3 regions of the Streptococcus sp. HN38 genome follow, and region 2 is predicted to be linked to each of the others. Evidence: predicted binding sites of a transcription regulator. Region 2 holds the regulator's gene; each other region holds the start of a gene.

The links. Region 2 encodes CtsR, which represses protease genes until heat stress. Its sites were predicted from a motif close to TTGGTCAAAAAAGGTCAAANA; they were not measured.
Region 1: a site for CtsR is predicted at 2,983-3,003, ahead of PHA78_RS02655 (ATP-dependent Clp protease ATP-binding subunit). Genes of this name have one in related genera too.
Region 3: a site for CtsR is predicted at 3,332-3,352, ahead of PHA78_RS07190 (ATP-dependent Clp protease proteolytic subunit). Genes of this name have one in related genera too.

The regions. Positions count from the first base shown of each region.
Region 1 covers NZ_CP116604.1:530,682-537,092, reverse strand. The annotation lists gene PHA78_RS02675 (bifunctional methylenetetrahydrofolate dehydrogenase/methenyltetrahydrofolate cyclohydrolase) at 71-919, opposite strand; gene PHA78_RS02670 (amino acid ABC transporter ATP-binding protein) at 1,049-1,783, opposite strand; gene PHA78_RS02665 (amino acid ABC transporter permease) at 1,776-2,465, opposite strand; gene PHA78_RS02660 (DUF1797 family protein) at 2,591-2,821, opposite strand; gene PHA78_RS02655 (ATP-dependent Clp protease ATP-binding subunit) at 3,045-5,273, shown strand; gene PHA78_RS02650 (NUDIX hydrolase) at 5,459-5,920, shown strand; gene PHA78_RS02645 (DUF1827 family protein) at 5,975-6,283, shown strand.
Region 2 covers NZ_CP116604.1:2,235,942-2,242,352, reverse strand. The annotation lists tRNA gene PHA78_RS10880 (tRNA-Cys) at 1-13, opposite strand, end outside; gene rpsB (30S ribosomal protein S2) at 305-1,081, shown strand; gene tsf (translation elongation factor Ts) at 1,334-2,374, shown strand; gene PHA78_RS10865 (GNAT family acetyltransferase) at 2,705-3,406, opposite strand; gene PHA78_RS10860 (thioredoxin domain-containing protein) at 3,400-3,744, opposite strand; gene PHA78_RS10855 (CtsR family transcriptional regulator) at 4,020-4,478, shown strand; gene PHA78_RS10850 (ATP-dependent Clp protease ATP-binding subunit) at 4,482-6,411, shown strand, end outside.
Region 3 covers NZ_CP116604.1:1,501,164-1,507,574, forward strand. The annotation lists gene PHA78_RS07175 (branched-chain amino acid ABC transporter permease) at 1-792, opposite strand, end outside; gene PHA78_RS07180 (ABC transporter substrate-binding protein) at 993-2,162, opposite strand; gene PHA78_RS07185 (YlbG family protein) at 2,294-2,566, opposite strand; gene PHA78_RS07190 (ATP-dependent Clp protease proteolytic subunit) at 2,693-3,283, opposite strand; gene upp (uracil phosphoribosyltransferase) at 3,405-4,034, opposite strand; gene PHA78_RS07200 (glycoside hydrolase family 13 protein) at 4,112-5,728, opposite strand; gene gtfA (sucrose phosphorylase) at 5,801-6,411, opposite strand, start outside.

The DNA.
Region 1 (6,411 bases), 820 kb from region 2:
CTCTGATTTCGTCTTCCCACACCCAAAATAAAAAATACCAGCTACACCACACAGCTGATATTTCAGATAATTATTTTGCACTTCTGACACAAGCTTCATAGGTCTGTTCCATCAACATGGTAATAGTCATCGGACCAACACCACCTGGAACTGGGGTAATATAACTCGCCACTTCTGATACCTCATCGTATTTGACATCACCGATTAGCTTGCCATTTTCATCACGATTCATACCAACATCAATCACCACGGCACCTGGTTTAACAAATTCCTTGGTCACAAAATGACCACGACCAATGGCAACAACAAGAATATCGGCCTGACGAGCAAGCTCTGGCAAGTTTTTGGTACGAGAATGCGCAATCGTTACAGTAGCATTGGCATCCAATAACAGCTGCGCCATCGGTTTACCAACAATATTAGAACGACCAATAACTAAAGCTGACTTCCCTTCCAGCTCAATCTGATATTCCTTGAACATTTCCATAATTCCTGCTGGGGTAGATGGAATCATAACAGGATGACCTGACCAGAATTTCCCCATGTTAGTCGGATGAAAACCATCCACATCCTTATCTGGGTCAATGGCCAACAAGACCTTCTCCTCGCTGATATGGGCTGGTAAGGGCAATTGCACCAAAATACCATGCCATTCATCATCCTGATTATAGCGCTCAATCAAATCCAACAAGTCTGACTCAGAAATCGTATCTGGAACGCGAACAACCTCACTCTTGAATCCAGCAGCTAGAGCTGACCGCTCCTTATTCCGTACATAAACCTGACTAGCAGGATTTTCGCCAACTAAAATAACTACAAGACCTGGTACCAACCCCTTTTCTTCTTTTAATCGAGCAGTTTTCTCCGCCAAGGCAGCCTGCATTTTTATACCTAGTGCTTTCCCATCAATGACTGTCATACCTACACTCCTTTTGTTTTTTCTATTATACCCTAAAATTCTCCGACTGACTATACTTGTCCAAAGTAGAATATAGCATTTAGCAAAAAACTCCGAACAATGTCGGAGTCGTACTTATTTGTTCATTTATTACAAGACCTTAGACAAGAAATCCTTGGTCCGTTCTTCCTTGGTATGTTCAAAGACTTCTTCAGGCGTTCCATCCTCCACGATGACACCGCCATCCATAAAGATAACCCTGTCAGCTACCTCACGCGCAAATCCCATCTCATGAGTCACGATAACCATGGTCATCCCTGACTTGGCCAAATCCTGCATTACAGCAAGAACTTCTCCAACCATTTCAGGATCTAGTGCAGAGGTCGGTTCATCAAAAAGCAGGACATCTGGGTCCATAGCCAGACCACGTGCAATAGCGATCCGCTGTTGCTGACCACCTGAAAGGCTTTGTGGATAGGCATTTGCCTTATCTGGCAATCCTACCTTTTCAAGTAATTCCTTAGCCTTCTTCTCAGCCTCATCCTTTGCAATTCCCTTTGTCTTAATAGGTGATAAAGTAATATTATCTAATACCGTCATATTCGGAAAAAGATTGAACTGTTGAAAAACCATTCCCATCTTTTCACGCATCTTGAAAATATCATTTGACTTGTCAGTAATATCAACACCTTCAAATGTAACAGTTCCCTTGGTTGGCACTTCTAAGAGATTCATTGTACGTAAGAAAGTCGATTTCCCTGACCCAGATGGACCGATAATAACGACCACCTGACCTTGTTGAATATCTAAATCAATTCCTTTTAGAACCTCATTCTTTCCGAAGTACTTATGTAAATCCTTGATAGAAATAATCGCATTAGACATGGAACTGCCCTCCCTTGTTCAACTTTTTCTCAAACGACTGAATAATCACTGTTAGCACCGTTGTCATAATTAGATAATAGCTCGCTGCAAATACAAGTGGTGTTAAAGGAATATAAGAAGTGGATTGAACTGTCTGAGCACCGTTCCATAATTCCATCACACCGATGGTTGACAAAAGTGAACTATCCTTAACAATAGTCACAAATTCATTTCCCAAGGCTGGAAGGATATTCTTGATAGCCTGTGGCATGATAACGTAACGCATCGCCTGCTTTGGTCTAATACCAAGCGAATAAGCTGCTTCCAGCTGTCCTTTTGGTACAGCATTAATACCGGCACGAACAGTTTCAGATACATAGGCACCCGAGTTCATCGAAATAACAATGATACCTGGAATCAAGCGTGTCAAATCAACCGTCAAAATTCCTAGCTGAAAAGTTGGTGCTACAAAATGTGTCATCGCAAAAGCAATCATAATCTGGACAATCATCGGTGTCCCACGGAAAATCCAGACATAGATATTGGCAGTCCAAGCTAAAACTTTATACTTACTACGCTGAGCAAAGGCAAGCAACACACCTAAAATACTACCAAAAAATACTGAGAAAAATGCAATAATGAGGGTAACAATTGCCCCATAATTAAAATAAGCCCAATACTCAGGCAAAAAAGAAAAATTCATTCATCTTACTCCAATTCTGTCATTTAGAGTCTATTATACCATTTTTGAATATTTATGCAATACTTTTATTTATAATATTCAATTTACACAAGAAAAAAGCACCCTTAGGCGCCTCTCACTTCTTCTTAGTACAATAGCTCATAGATTTCCATTGCAATCAAGTCGATGCTGTCAAACGCGTACGTTTCACGAGCAGCAACATCACGCAAGGTAAATACTGAACCATTTTCCTCGTCATAGTTATAAGCCACTTCTGCAACAACAATACCATCACGTTCGAAATTACGTTTCAACGTACCGCCGTCATTAGCCATAGCCTCCAGACGATTGATAATTCTCACCAAATGTGATTCCATATTCGTTCTCCTAATCCTTTTTATAGGAATATTTTACCACATATTGCCAAAAAAGTCTTATTTTTTCCCTATTTTCTTCCTATCGTCCTATTTTTCATAGAAAGTTTTTCCAAGCGTAGCAGTTTCTTGATTTTTCTATGAATCTTGTTATAATAAAGCTAGAACTGACCTTTTTTGACTATTTAACAATAGGTCACATTTTTTCACAGAAAGAGGTAGAATTATGCTCTGCAAAAATTGTAATATCAACGACGCAACGATCCATCTCTACACCAACTTAAACGGTAAACAGCAGCAGGTAGACCTCTGTCACAACTGCTACCAAATCATGAAAACAGACCCTAATAATGCCATCCTACGTGGGTTGGGAGATTTAACAAATCCTAACAATATGGATCCCTTTAGTGAATTTTTCAATCACCTAGGTGGCTATCCTGGCAATACCCCTGCTGGAAAAAATCGCGAACAGACTCCTCCCACTCAAGCCGGTGGGCATAATGGACGTGGTGGACAGACCCCTCCTCCGCAACAACCCCAACAACCAAATGGGCTCCTTGAAGAATTTGGTATCAACGTTACCGAAATTGCCCGTCGTGGGGATCTTGATCCAGTAATCGGTCGCGATCAAGAAATTACCCGTGTCATCGAAATTCTCAACCGTCGTACAAAAAACAACCCTGTTCTTATCGGTGAGCCTGGTGTAGGTAAAACAGCGGTTGTTGAAGGCTTGGCTCAAAAAATTGTCGATGGCGATGTCCCACAGAAATTACGAGACAAGGAAGTCATTCGTCTGGATGTTGTCAGCCTCGTACAAGGAACAGGTATCCGCGGACAATTTGAAGAACGCATGCAAAAACTCATGGAAGAAATCCGTAATCGTCGCGAAATTATTCTTTTTATTGACGAGATTCACGAAATTGTCGGTGCTGGTTCTGCAGGCGATGGTAACATGGATGCAGGCAATATCCTCAAACCAGCCCTCGCACGTGGTGAAATGCAACTAGTCGGTGCAACAACGCTCAACGAGTACCGTATTATCGAAAAAGATGCCGCCCTAGAACGCCGTATGCAACCTGTAAAAGTTGAAGAACCAAGTGTCGAAGAAACCATCACTATTCTCAAAGGTATCCAAAATAAATACCAGGATTACCATCATGTTAAATACTCCGATGCTGCTATCGAAGCTGCCGCAGTACTGTCCAACCGCTACATTCAAGACCGTTTCCTACCAGACAAGGCTATTGACCTTCTGGATGAAGCTGGTTCAAAAATGAATTTGACCCTCAACTTTATTGATCCAAAGGAAATTGACCAACGCCTGATTGATGCCGAAAATCGTAAAGCACAAGCTACACGGGATGAGGACTATGAAAAAGCGGCCTATTTCCGTGACCAAATTGCTAAGTACAAGGAGATGCAAAAGGCAACTATCAGCGAGGAAGATATTCCACTCATTACTGAAAAAGAAATTGAAGCCATCGTTGAGCAAAAAACAAATATCCCAGTTGGTGATTTAAAAGAAAAGGAACAGTCCCAGCTTGTAAACCTCGCTAGTGACTTAAAAGCCCATGTTATCGGACAAGATGAAGCAGTTGACAAGATAGCTAAAGCCATCCGCCGTAATCGTGTCGGTCTCGGTGCTCCAAATCGTCCCATTGGATCCTTCCTCTTTGTCGGACCAACAGGTGTCGGTAAAACCGAATTGTCTAAGCAATTAGCTATCGAACTCTTCGGTTCGGCTGACAGCATGATCCGCTTCGATATGTCCGAATACATGGAAAAACACGCTGTCGCTAAACTCGTCGGAGCTCCTCCAGGTTATGTAGGCTACGAGGAAGCCGGTCAGCTAACTGAAAAAGTCCGCCGCAATCCTTACTCTCTCATCCTCTTGGATGAGGTAGAAAAAGCCCACCCTGATGTCATGCACATGTTCCTTCAGGTCTTAGACGATGGGCGTCTGACAGATGGACAAGGTCGGACAGTCAGCTTCAAAGATACTATTATCATCATGACATCAAATGCTGGTACTGGAAAAGTTGAAGCAAGTGTCGGTTTTGGTGCGGCTATGGAAGGGCGGACTCAATCAGTCCTTGGCCAACTTGGCAATTTCTTCACACCTGAATTTATGAACCGATTTGACGGTATTATTGAGTTCCAACCACTGAGCAAGGAAAACCTACTTGAAATCGTCAGCCTCATGCTAGACGATGTAAACAAACGCCTTTCTCACAATGGCATCAGCCTCCATGTAACAGATAAAGTTAAGGAGAAATTAGTGGACCTTGGCTACGATCCAAAGATGGGAGCTCGTCCACTGCGCAGAACCATCCAAGATCAGATTGAAGATGCTATCACCGACTTCTACTTAGAACATCCAGCAGAAAAAGACCTACGTGCTGTCATGTCAAGTAAAGGTACAATTCAAATCAAGGCACAAACAAAGACAAAATAAGAAAATAGAGCTGCTCTCTACGAGTAGCCTATTTTACTGTTTTGCTACTTTATTTTTCTAAATTTTTCCCCATCTCCATCCTATAAAAAAACTTTACTTTGTAAAGCCTATCACAAGGAAAAATAATAAAAAAGTGGTATAATGTATACAACTCATTCCAATTATGAAAGAGGATAGAATTGCCTATGGAGAAAATTGCTGTATTTGGAGAAAAGAAAGCTGGCGTCAGCTACCAGAGTCGCTTTGGTGTTTACGCAGTTATCCCAGATGAAAAGAAAGAACAGATTATACTCGTTCAAGCACCAAACGGAGCTTGGTTTCTTCCTGGTGGAGAAATTGAAAAGGGAGAAAATCACCTCATTGCTTTGGAGCGCGAATTGATGGAAGAGCTTGGATTTACCGCTGAAATCGGAAAATACTTTGGTCAGGCTGACGAATACTTCTACTCTAGCCACCGCGATACCCATTTCTATAATCCAGCCTACATCTATGAAGTAACTAGCTACCATCAAATAGGACAACCACTAGAAGATTTCAACCATATTGCCTGGTTCCCAGTCAATGAAGCCATCGATAAACTCAAACGTGGTAGTCACAAATGGGGCATTGAACAATGGAAATTGCAAGAAAATTCATTCAATAACTAGTAAAAACACTCTAATCGTGCTATAATGTAGCCAAAGAGATAGAGGAGGTTCCACATGAAAATCATTAACACGACAAATAGTCATCCCAATCTTGTCCAAAGCCAGTTGGCTAATACTGATGCTTTCCTAGTAGAGACTTATTCTGCAGGTAATACAGACGTTATTTTCACACAGGCACCCCGTCATTATGAACTCTTGATTAGTAATAAATACCGTGCAGTACAACAAAATGAAATCGAGCAAATTCGTGATTTCTTCCTTCATCGAAAAATTGATGAACGAACTATTAACAAGGCTGCCATTCAAACGATTCACACAGACCGTTTGATTGAAATGTCTATTCCCATTATCGCAGAAGTATAAGAAGCCAAATGGCTTCTTTTTTTCTATTTATACTCAATGAAAATCAAAAGTAGCCTAGGAAACGAAGCCGAAGATAGAATTGGAGTTCATCAAGGCTCTTAACAACGGATAATTTTGATTTTCGAAGA
Region 2 (6,411 bases):
TGGCTATACCGCCATAACAAAGAATATTGTACCTTAAATAGTGAAATTGGTCAAGTGGAAATTTTCGTATCAGCCCCATTTCTAATTTTGGGGTTAGACTAGAACTTACTTTGAGAATTTACCCGTGCCGAATTTTGCCGAATTTCTCTGCTATTTTACTTGAAAATATACAGGTATTCTGATATACTAATAGAGTTGCTGTGCAACAAATACTCATCTCGGACCAATTGTGGTCTTGTTGCCGAAAGGTTGGGCTGCAAGTCGAAGTTCGGGAGAGGAGAACAAACAAAAAGGAGAAATACTCATGGCAGTAATTTCAATGAAACAACTTCTTGAGGCTGGTGTACACTTCGGTCACCAAACTCGCCGCTGGAATCCTAAGATGGCTAAATACATCTTCACAGAGCGTAACGGTATCCACGTTATCGACTTGCAACAAACTGTAAAATTGGCTGACCAAGCTTACGAATTTATCCGTGACGCTGCAGCAAACGACGCAGTTATCTTGTTCGTAGGTACAAAAAAACAAGCTGCTGAAGCTGTTAAAGACGAAGCTATCCGCGCTGGTCAATATTTCATCAACCACCGTTGGTTGGGTGGAACTCTTACAAACTGGGGTACAATCCAAAAACGTATCGCTCGTTTGAAAGAAATCAACCGTATGGAAGAAGATGGAACTTTCGACGTGCTTCCTAAGAAAGAAGTAGCATTGTTGAACAAACAACGTGCTCGTCTTGAAAAATTCTTGGGCGGTATCGCTGACATGCCACGCATTCCAGACGTAATGTTCGTCGTTGACCCACACAAAGAGCAAATCGCTGTTAAAGAAGCTAAGAAATTGGGTATCCCAGTTGTAGCGATGGTTGACACAAACACAGATCCAGATGATATCGATGTTATCATCCCAGCTAACGATGACGCTATCCGCGCTGTTAAATTGATTACAGCTAAAATGGCTGACGCTATCATCGAAGGCAACCAAGGTGAAGACAGCGTAGCAGCAGTTGAAGCTGAATTGGCAGCTGAGCCAGCATCTACAGAATCAATCGAAGAATTGGTTGAAGTTGTAGAAGGAAAATAAGTAACGAAGGCGTTTAGAAATCTGTATGAAAATAGGAAACTGACGCAGTATGCTTGCATACAAGGAAGTTTATCTTTTTCACTAAGATTTTAGCCTGAGTACAATTAAAATAAGTAACGAAGGCGAATTAAGATCAATACGGTTTTAGCTCGCGTACAATTCTACATCATTATTTAACAACAAAAAACAATCCTAGAGGGGCAGGGCTGAGCCCGCTCCTCTATTTTATAAATACAAACAAGGAGAATAGACATGGCAGAAATTACAGCAGCTCTCGTTAAAGAATTGCGTGAAAAATCAGGTGCTGGCGTTATGGACGCGAAAAAAGCATTGGTTGAAACTGAAGGTGATATCGAAAAAGCGATTGAATTGCTTCGCGAAAAAGGTATGGCTAAGGCAGCTAAAAAAGCTGACCGTGTAGCAGCTGAAGGTTTGACAGGTGTTTACGTTGATGGTAACGTAGCAGCAGTTGTTGAAGTTAACGCTGAAACAGACTTCGTTGCGAAAAACGCTCAATTCGTTGAATTGGTAAACACTACTGCTAAAGTAATTGCAGAAGGTAAACCAGCTGACAACGAAGCAGCTCTTAAATTGACAATGCCTTCAGGTGAAACTCTTGAAGAAGCATACGTAAACGCAACTGCAACAATCGGTGAGAAAATCTCATTCCGTCGCTTTGCTTTGGTTGAAAAAACAGATGCTCAAGCATTTGGTGCATACCAACATAACGGTGGCCGTATCGGTGTTATCTCAGTTATCGATGGTGGTGACGAAACTCTTGCTAAACAAATCTCAATGCACATCGCTGCAATGAAACCAACTGTTCTTTCTTACACTGAATTGGATGAGCAATTCGTTAAAGATGAGTTGGCACAAATCAACCACAAAATCGAGCAAGACAACGAAAGCCGTGCAATGGTTGACAAACCAGCATTGCCACTCTTGCAATACGGTTCAAAAGCTCAATTGACTGACGAAGTGATTGCAGCAGCTGAAGAAGCTATCAAAGCAGAATTGGCAGCTGAAGGCAAACCAGAAAAAATCTGGGACAAAATCATCCCAGGTAAAATGGACCGCTTCATGCTTGACAACACTCAAGTTGACCAAGCTTACACTCTTCTTGCACAAGTGTACATCATGGACGACAGCAAAACAGTTGAAGCTTACTTGAACTCAGTAAACGCTTCAGTTGTAGAATTTGCTCGTTTCGAAGTGGGTGAAGGTATCGAGAAAGCTTCAAACGACTTTGAAGCAGAAGTTGCAGCTACAATGGCAGCAGCTCTTGGTAAATAATGAATAGTCAAGAACTTCCGAAAGGGGGTTCTTTTCATATTGAGAGCTGTACTTTATGACTTGCTTTACAAGCTGTACGGCTCTTTTTGAGGCGAACTTGGTTCGCACTATATCCAGCCTTCAAAGGTTCCCCAAACCTTTGAAGCGTGTACTAAAAGCAAACTGAAAGACTACTCGACAATTCAAGAACTTCCGACAGGGAGTTCTTTTTTGGTAAAATCGGTCTTAGGGCGGATGTTGGCTATGTTTGATTCGGTTATACTAGTATCAATCCTAAATATTTTTCATAATCTCCTTAAAAAGCACCGGCCACAAGGCCGGTGCTTTTTGTTAGATTTTTAAAATATAAGTGTCCCAGCTAGGCTTGTTTGGTTGTCGGAATTGGTCTGCTAAATGCATGGCGATAGGATCGCAGTCATCAGCCTCAAAGCTAATTTGCTCATACTGTTCAAATAGTTGGCAAATAACTGCTTGGATGAAGGAACCAAAGCTTTGTTCATCTTTTCCGCATACGTAGGCAATTTCATCGGTATCTATGAAGGCACAATTTTCTGAGTCTGTATAAACTCGGTCAGGTAAGTCCTTCTCGAATTCTTCTTGACTGGTAGTCCAAGGATTGATGTCTTGATGGACTGTTTGATAGTGGTCAAAAATTTGCTGACAGGCTATTTGATAAGGTGCGGTGCCTTTGCGGGCTATGCTTAAGTTGGAAGTGCCTGTTTGACTGAGATAATCTTGTTTGGTCACTTCAAATTCGTAACATTTTCGTTTGCAGACAAAGCCAGCTGCGGTGAGGAAATGGATTCTTTCCTGCTCTGCAGAGGAGAGCATAACCTGCAGAGGCTTACCTTCTAAGAAAGTCTGTAGGGACTGGAAGAGTTGCTCTGCTATGGTGCAATCATAATCAACCAAATCTAGTCGTAGATAGATATTGGTCTGGTGGTAGGGGTTGCTATAGGTATGGATGTTGCCGACTGGTCTTCCGTGATGAGATATGTGGAAGGTGTTGGCTTGGTAGGAAATGTCTAGCATTGGTTCTCAATAAAAGTCACAATTTCTTCTTCCGTCATGCTGGAGTCGCAGCGGACTTGGATGCCAGTAGGTTTAGCGACGAGGAGACCTGGGACGGTAGGAACTTGGTAGTGGTCGCGAAGGGTCTGGAGTTCAGAGCTGACTTGGCTGGAGTCGAGGAAGTGGATGGTCACTTGCTTGTCTTGGGCTACCTTGTGGAGTTTTGGTGCAAAGCGGTTGCAGTAAGGACAGGTTGCTCGTCCGATGAAGAGAATGCTGCCCTCTTGAGCAGTTAGCAGGCTCTGTGCCTGCTCCACAGTCACACTTGTAAAGTCTTGAATGTAATCTTGAAAGTTCATGGTATAAGATATAAAGGGCCTTAAGTGGACACAGAAAAAATAGGAAACAGAACGACGACTAGTTCTCGTTTATCTTTTTGGCCCAGTCCGTAGCCCGTATTCAGTTCGACCAAATACGGAAGCCCTAGTCCTTTCTGTTTTTTTCTTTTATTATAGGATAAAGCAGAGCAGATTTCAAAAATTGGCTACGCTTGTGTGGAAGTGAGGCTTTCGCTTTCAAAAAGCAGATAAAAATAGTATAATGGTCAAAGATAGTCAAAGAAAGAGGCGATACTATGGTGATGAAAAATACATCAGATTATATCGAAGAGCATATCAAAGCTATTTTAGATCAGGTAAAAGTCGCAGAGTTGCGTCGAAGTGAATTGGCCAGTCGGTTTGAAGTGGTGCCAAGTCAGATTAACTACGTCATTAAAACCCGTTTTACAGCCAGCCGTGGCTATATTGTTGAGAGTAAGCGTGGTGGTGGTGGTTATATCCGAATTGGGCGGATTACCTTTTCGGATAAGCACGAACTGGTCCATGATTTGTTAAACAATATGGGTGAGCAGTTGTCTGCGACGGTTTATGCGGATATTTTACAGCTCCTTTTTGATGAAGGATTGATGACAGAACGAGAAGGCAATCTCTTTTTGTCCACAGGCTCTGATGAAATATTAGGAAAAGATGCAAGTGTCATTCGCGCTCGCATGATGCGTCAAGTCTTACGACGCTTAGATAGGAAAGAGGATTGATTCATGAAAATTTCAACTGGTTTACAAAGAGTATTTGAAGATGCTCAGTTGGTTGCCCAACGTTATGCCTGTGATTACTTGGAAACCTGGCATGTTCTCTTATCATTTGTCATCAACCATGATACCGTTGCGGGAGCTGTCTTGGCAGAATATCCTGTTTCGATTTCTGACTATGAACATGCGACTTTTGTCGTGACAGATAAGGTTTATCGCGAAGAGTTGGATAGTTTCCGTATCTTGCCTTCTTCAAAACGTTTGGATGAAACGGCTAGTTTGGCCAAGAAAATTGCTGGAGTTGTCAAGGCCAAGGAGTTAGGTACAGAACATTTGTTTATGGCTATGCTCTTGGATAAACGTTCAACAGCTAGTCAGATTTTGGACAAGGTTGGTTTTCATTTTGATGACTCAGATGATAAGATCCGTTTCTTGGATTTGCGTAAAAATTTGGAAGCCCGTGCAGGATTTACTAAGGAAGACTTAAAAGCAATCCGTAGTGTGATGAAGGGTGGAAAATCCAAGGCTACGAATATGGGGCAGATGATGGGCATGCCTCCAGCTCCACAGACTGGTGGATTAGAGGACTATACTCGTGATTTGACCGCTTTGGCCCGTGAAGGCAAGATGGAGCCAGTCATTGGTCGTGATGCAGAAATCTCGCGGATGGTTCAAATCTTATCTCGTAAAACCAAGAATAATCCAGTCTTGGTTGGGGATGCGGGTGTTGGTAAAACAGCACTTGCCTTGGGTCTGGCTCAGCGTGTGGCAGCTGGGGATGTCCCTGTCAGCTTAGCCAAGATGCGGGTTTTGGAACTTGACTTGATGAATGTGATTGCAGGGACCCGTTTTCGTGGTGACTTCGAAGAGCGGATGAATAATATCATCAACGACATTGAGGAAGATGGTCAAGTTATCCTTTTCATCGATGAATTGCATACGATTATGGGTTCTGGCTCGGGGATTGATTCAACCCTGGATGCGGCCAATATTCTCAAACCTGCTCTGGCTCGTGGTACCCTACGTACAGTTGGGGCGACGACTCAAGATGAGTACCAAAAACATATTGAGAAAGACGTAGCCCTGGTTCGTCGTTTTGCCAAAGTGATCATTGAAGAGCCGACAGTGGAAGATAGCATTGAGATTTTAACTGGTTTAAAAGGAACGTTTGAGAAATACCATAGGGTCCGTATTGGACAAGCAGCTGTAGAGACTGCCGTGACCTACGCTAAGCGGTATTTGACCAGCAAAAACCTGCCAGATTCAGCCATTGACTTGCTGGATGAAGCCAGTGCAACGGTACAAAATCGAGTGAAAGGGCAGGCTGAGGAAACAGGACTGACGAGCATAGACAAGGCCTTGATGGATAAAAAATATAAGACTGTCAGCAAGCTTTTGATTAAAACGAAAGAAGATGCAGAGGCTAGTCAAAACTATGACCTTGAAGTAACAGAAGAAGATGTTTTAGAAACACTTAGCCGCTTGTCAGGTATCCCAGTAGCCAAGCTTAGCCAATCAGATACTAAGAAGTATCTGAATCTGGAAGCAGAATTGCACAAGCGTGTGATTGGGCAGGAAGAAGCTATTTCTGCTGTTAGCAGAGCTATTCGTCGTAATCAGTCAGGGATTCGTACAGGTCGCAGACCGATTGGTTCCTTTATGTTCTTGGGACCAACTGGTGTCGGTAAGACAGAGCTTGCTAAAGCCTTGGCAGAGGTTCTCTTTGATGATGAATCTGCTCTTATCCGTTTTGATATGTCCGAGTATATGGAGAAATTTGCGGCCAGCCGTCTCAATGGAGCGCCTCCAGGCTACGTGGGCTATGAAGAAGGTGGCGAATTGACGGAAAAAGTTCGTAACAAACCTTATTCTGTTCTTCTTTTTGATGAGGTTGAAAAGGCTCATCCAGATATTTTCAATGTTCTCTTGCAGGTCTTGG
Region 3 (6,411 bases), 730 kb from region 2:
ATCGAATTCAATCACATAGGTAAATGTTTCAATAATACCGATAACAAATCCACCAAGTGCTGCACCTGGAATAATACCGATACCGCCCAATACTGCCGCAACAAAGGCTTTCAGACCTGGCGTCATCCCCATCAAAGGCTCTATCTGGTTATAGTAGAGACCTAGGAGAACACCCGCAGCACCCGCAAGAGCTGACCCAAGAGCAAAAGTAAAGCTGATTGTACGGTTTACGTTAATCCCCATCAACTGAGCCGCATCGCTATCTACAGAGACCGCACGCATGGCTTTCCCCATTTTTGTACGTTTGACAATTAATTGAAGAGCGACCATCAACACAAGCGATACACCAAGAATAATCAACTGGATATTGGTAACAGAAACTGGACCAAGGTTAAAAGTCACAGCTTCGATTGCTTGTGGAAAGGCTTTTACGTCTGCTGTAAAGAATTTGACCATAGTGTATTCCAAGAAGAAGGATACACCGATAGCCGTAATCAAAGCTGCTATACGCGTTGAATTACGCAAAGGACGATAGGCTAAAAACTCTATAACGACACCGAGAATAGCCGTCCCTACCATCGCTAGAATGAGAGCAACAAAGAAACGCGTTCCACCATCTGCAATAAAAGTTAAATTGTTTAATAGGAAGTACCCCATAAAAGCACCCATCATATACAAATCACCATGGGCGAAGTTAATGAGTTTGATAATTCCGTACACCATGGTATAACCAAGGGCCAAAAGGGCATAAACAGAACCAAGAATCAAACCATTGACAAGTTGTTGAAGCATAGGTTCACCAATCTTTCTAAATATTTTTCGAGCTCAATAGCATTGTTACATTATACAAAATTTTCTGAAAATAAGCAAGTTAGATAGGGAGTTTAATCATTAATATTACAGAAATTTTAACCAAATTTTATATCCGCATGTCTACTATTCTATACATTCTGACAAGTGAAAAAGAGGGAAGTCCCTCTTTTCATCCACTATTAGTCAATAGAGATAGTATCTACAGATGATTCTTCTCCGTTTGTTAAACCAACAACATAAACTGATTTAACGACATTGTGCTCTTTGTCAACAGACATTGTACCAGTCACACCTTCAAAGTCTTTCAGAGCTGCAAGATTAGCCTTCACTGCTGCTGAATCAGCTGCACCTTTTGCTGCTTCTGCTGCCATGTAAACTGAGTCGTAAGCTAGAGCTGAGAACATTGATGGCTCTTCATTGTATTCTTTCTTATATGCATCATAGAATGCTTTGGCTTTTTCACTTGCTGATGTTACAAATGCAGAAAGGTAGTAAACATTTGATGCTGCTGATGCAGTTGCCAATTCAGTAAATTGTGGTGAGTCAAAACCATCTGAACCAAGAATTGGTTGATTCAAGCCAAGTCCACGAGCTTGCTTCACAATTGTACCTGTTTCATTGTAGTAACCAGGCATGATGATAGCATCAAATTCCTTATCTTTCAATTTTGTCAAAGCAGCTTGGAAATCTTTATCGCCAGAAGCAAATGTGATTTCTGAAACGATTTCTCCTGTGTATGCTTTCTTGAACGCCTCTGCTACACCCTTACCATAATCAGAAGAGTTGTCAAAGTAAAGAACAACTTTCTTAGCTGACAAGTTCTCAGTAGCGTATTTAGCCATAATTTGACCTTGATACCCATCTGTAAAGGTTGTACGGAAGAAATATTCTTGGACCTCACCTTTATCGTTCACAACCAAGTTTGTTTGAGTTCCTGAAGGAGTAATCATAGGAACACCAGCAGATGTCAATGCTGGAATAGAGGCTGCTGAAGCTCCTGATGTAGCTGGGCCAATCACAACGTTTGCCCCTTCACTTGCCAAGCTTGTCGCAACAGTAGCTGCCTCTGCTGTTTCAGACTTGTTGTCTTTTGTGATCACTTCGATTTTTTTGCCGTCAATACCACCCGCAGCATTGATTTCTTTCACGGCAAGGTTGGCACCTTTTTCCTCTGTTTGACCATAAGATGAAACAGCACCTGATAACTCCAAGTTGTAGCCGATTTTAAATGTATCACCTACAGAAGAACCTGCGGCTGAAGTATTGGTTGTCGAAACATTACCACATGCAGCGAGTAGAGCTGCAGAGGCAAATGTAGCAAGCGCTACTGCAAATTTTCTTGTTTTCATGAAAACTCCTTAAATCTTTCTTAAATTTTACGATGTATCCAATATACTGAATTATCTGAAAATTGTCAACAAAAAAAGAAAAAAATTTTAAAATAAAAAATTAGCAGGGAATACATACCTGCTAATTCCGACTATCCTACGACTGATGGTTCTTCATCTCTCCATAGATTACCTACAAAGTTTTGGTCTAATTCCTTAATGTATGAAGGAACCACTTTTTTTACAAAACGTTCCTTTTTCAATTTTAATATGGTAGCTTCTACTAGTTCTTGGTCCATATACACCAAAACATATCGCAAGCGTTTGGAATGGTAAACAATATCTCCATATTGGCTGAGTTTACGTGCATCACGATTGTAGTGTAAATAGACAGTTAAGCAAGTGCGATTTTTCTTCTCAAACATGTCTTCTCCTCTAAAAATTCTCTTTCTATATTATACCGTTTTCAATGATAAATGAAAAGCTCCAACTACCTGTAAAAGAGTTGGAGCTAATAGGAATAGTCAGTGCTATTACATATTTGTCACTGCTTATTTGACTTTTGTATTGTCCATAATCTGGTCAATAAATCCGTAAGCCAAGGTTTCTTCAGCTGACATCCAGTAATCGCGTTCCGCATCCTTATGGATTTGTTTCACTGTCTTACCTGAGTTGTCTGCCAAGATTTTTTCTAGCTTATTACGTGTTTTTAATAGGTGTTCTGCAGCAATGGCCATATCCGTTTGCTGAGTACCGCCACCAGTTCCACCCATTGGCTGGTGAATCATGTATTCCGCATTTGGCAACATGAAACGTTTGCCCTTGGCACCGCTTGATGCAATGATGGTTCCCATGCTCGCAGCTGTTCCCATAACGATGGTTTGAACATCAGCTTTAATGAAATTCATCGTGTCTACAATGGCAAGACCTGCTGACACCGATCCTCCTGGCGTATTAACATAGAGGTAAATATCCTTTGTAGGGTCTTGGGCATCAAGGAAAAGCAATTGGGCAATGATAGAGTTTGCCATGTTGTCCTCAACTGGTCCTGTCAACATGATAATGCGGTCTTTCAAAAGGCGTGAGTAAATATCATAAGAACGCTCACCACGGCTAGTTTGTTCAATAACTACTGGAATCATACGAATCCTCCTTTATTTCAATAACAAGTATGAACCCATTATATAGAATTAGTCAAAATTGGTCAAATAAAAAACACGATTTCATGAAATGAAAAAGAAACCAGCAGAGCTGATTTCTTAATTATTTTGTACCGAACAGTCGGTCACCTGCATCTCCCAAACCTGGTACGATGTAGCCTTTTTCATTGAGTTTTTCATCCAAAGCTGCTGTGTAAATATCAATGTCTGGATGTGCATCTTGAAGAGCTTTTACACCTTCTGGAGCTGAAACAAGAGCAACAAATTTAATATTTGAAGCGCCACGCTTTTTCAAGGATTCAACAGCTAAGATAGCTGAACCGCCAGTCGCAAGCATTGGGTCAACTACAAAAATATGACGTTGATCAATATCTTCTGGTAATTTCACAAGATACTCAACGGGTTGAAGGGTTTCTTCATCGCGGTACATACCGATGTGACCAACTTTAGCTGCTGGTACCAAGCTTAGCAAACCATCAACCATACCAACACCTGCACGAAGAATTGGTACGATAGCTAATTTTTTACCTGCAATTTGTTTCTGAACTGTTTTAGTGATTGGTGTTTCAATCTCCACATCTTCAAGTGGCAAGTCACGCAAAACTTCGTAACCCATTAGCATCGCGATTTCATTAACCAACTCACGAAAATCCTTTGTTGAAGTAGATGTACGACGAAGGATAGACAACTTATGCTGAATGAGTGGGTGTGAAATGACTTGGAATTTCCCCATGATGATAAAACCTCTCTTTTTTGTTTTTTCTATTTTACCAAAAATTCATGAAAAAAGCATGGGAAAAGAAAAGGAATTTATTTTTTGAGAACGATTGCCTCATACGGTCTTAATAATTGTCTATCCAAAAATGTAGCTTCATCGTAATTATGCATAAACAATGAATACCCTTCGCTTGATACGTCAAATGCTTGCTCATCACTGGTGAAATTTACCAGAATGAGGAAATCATCCTGATCATCATATTTACGGTAGGCCATTACCAAGCTATTTCCAGTCTCCATCACTTCATATTTTCCTTCAGACATACAAGGATACTCTTTCCGAAGAGCGATCAATTTTTGATAGGTATAGAAAAGCGATTGTTTGTCTGCAAGTGCTTTTTCAACGTTGATGTCTTTGACAGTATCTCCCAAAGCCAGCCAGGCTTGACCTGTACTGAAGCCCGCTCCTTCTGCCTCTGTCCATTGCATTGGACGGCGAGCATTATCACGACCTTTGGCATTTATAGAAGTAATCAATTCCTCCTTGGTAAAGCCATTTTCAATCCGTTCCGCATACATGCGACGTGTTTCAATATCGTCCGCTTGGCTAATATCTGTAATCGGAGTATTGATCATACCGATTTCCTCACCTTGGTAGATATAAGGTGTCCCTGACATAAAGTGAAGATAAATAGCCAACATTTTACCACTTAGCTCACGAAATGCAGGTCGATCATCACCGAAGCGAGAAATGGCACGAGGTAAATCGTGGTTATTCCAGAAAAGCGAGTTCCAGCCTTTACCAACCAGTTCAGTCTGCCATTTGGATAGAACGGTATGCAAACGTGCTGGATCAAGCGGTGCCAAATCCCACTTTTCTTTCCCTTCCTGCTGATCAAGTCCGACATGTTCAAATTGGAAAATCATCGAAAATTCTTTTCTATCAGGATGCGAATATAACTGAGCATTTTCTGGATTGGCACTCCAGGTTTCCCCAACAGTCACTAAGTCGTAAGCACCAAAGGTCTTCTCATTTAATTCCTGAATAAGAGGATGGAGAGTCGGTCCATCAGCTGTAATTAATTTTTCCGGTTCTTTTCCAATCAAATCAATTACATCTAGCCTGAAACCACCGACACCTTTTTCAATCCAAAAATTGATCATATCCCAGATTTCTTGTTTCAGAGCAGGATTTTTCCAGTTCAAATCCGGTTGCTTAACAGAGAATTGGTGGAGGTAGTATTTGTTCAGATGTGGAACGTATTCCCAAGCAGAGCCTGAGAAGGTCGAGCGTAATTCATTCGGCTCATCAGCCCAAACATAATAGTCATAATAAGGATTATCTGGTCCTTTGAGGGCTTCTTGAAACCAGAAATGTTCATCCGAGGTATGATTGAGCACCAAATCCATGATTATTTTGATATTGCGCTTATGGCCTTCTGCAATCAACTCTTCCATATCTTCCATTGTCCCAAATTCTGGAGCAATTCCTTGGTAGTCACTGATGTCGTAACCATTGTCATCCATGGGGGACTGATAAACAGGACTGAGCCAAATTGCATCAATACCTAGTTCGTAAAGATAATCTAATCTGCTGATAATCCCTCGAATATCTCCAATTCCATCTCCATTTGAATCTTGAAAACTACGAGGATAAATTTGGTAAATGACGGACTTCTTCCACCAATCTGTCTTTTGTATTTCTGGCATTTGATTGATCCTTTCTGCACAATCTTATTTAGGCAAGAAAAAGAGGTATCCCCCTCTTTCTATATAATCATATTATAACTCAATTGTGGTAATTTTTCCCTCTTCAATTTCAACAATTTCAAAGGTTTTTTCTTTTAGATTTGCTGTTAGGCGAGCAGACACCCCTGCATCTTGATTATCCCAGAAAATTTCCATACTTGTTTCATCCAGCATCTTAACGGAGAACTCCCCATCGAAAGCTGGACTTGTATTGCGGAATTTAAGGAGTTTGAACAAGGATTGTACAACTGGCCGTTGCACTTCCTGCTCAATTTCTTCCAAATCATAGTAATGGCGATTGATATTGCGGCCTTCCTTGCTTGATTCCAAAAGCTCAATATCATTTTCACCTGCAAGTAAACCAACATAGTATATCTGTGGAATACCTGGTGCAAAACATTGGAGAACACGCGCCAACAGGTAAGCTTGATCGTTATTGCCAAGGGCAGAATAATAAGTACAGTTAATCTGATAAATATCCAAATTATTGTAAGCTTCAGTGCTATAAATTTTCTTGACATTTGCACCTTGTGCATACAAGGCTTCACGGGTCTCCTCTGTCTCCTCATCCGTCAGCAAATCCTTAACGTCCACAACACCGATTCCATCATGTGTATCAAGAGTTGTAAATTGCTTGCGAGGGC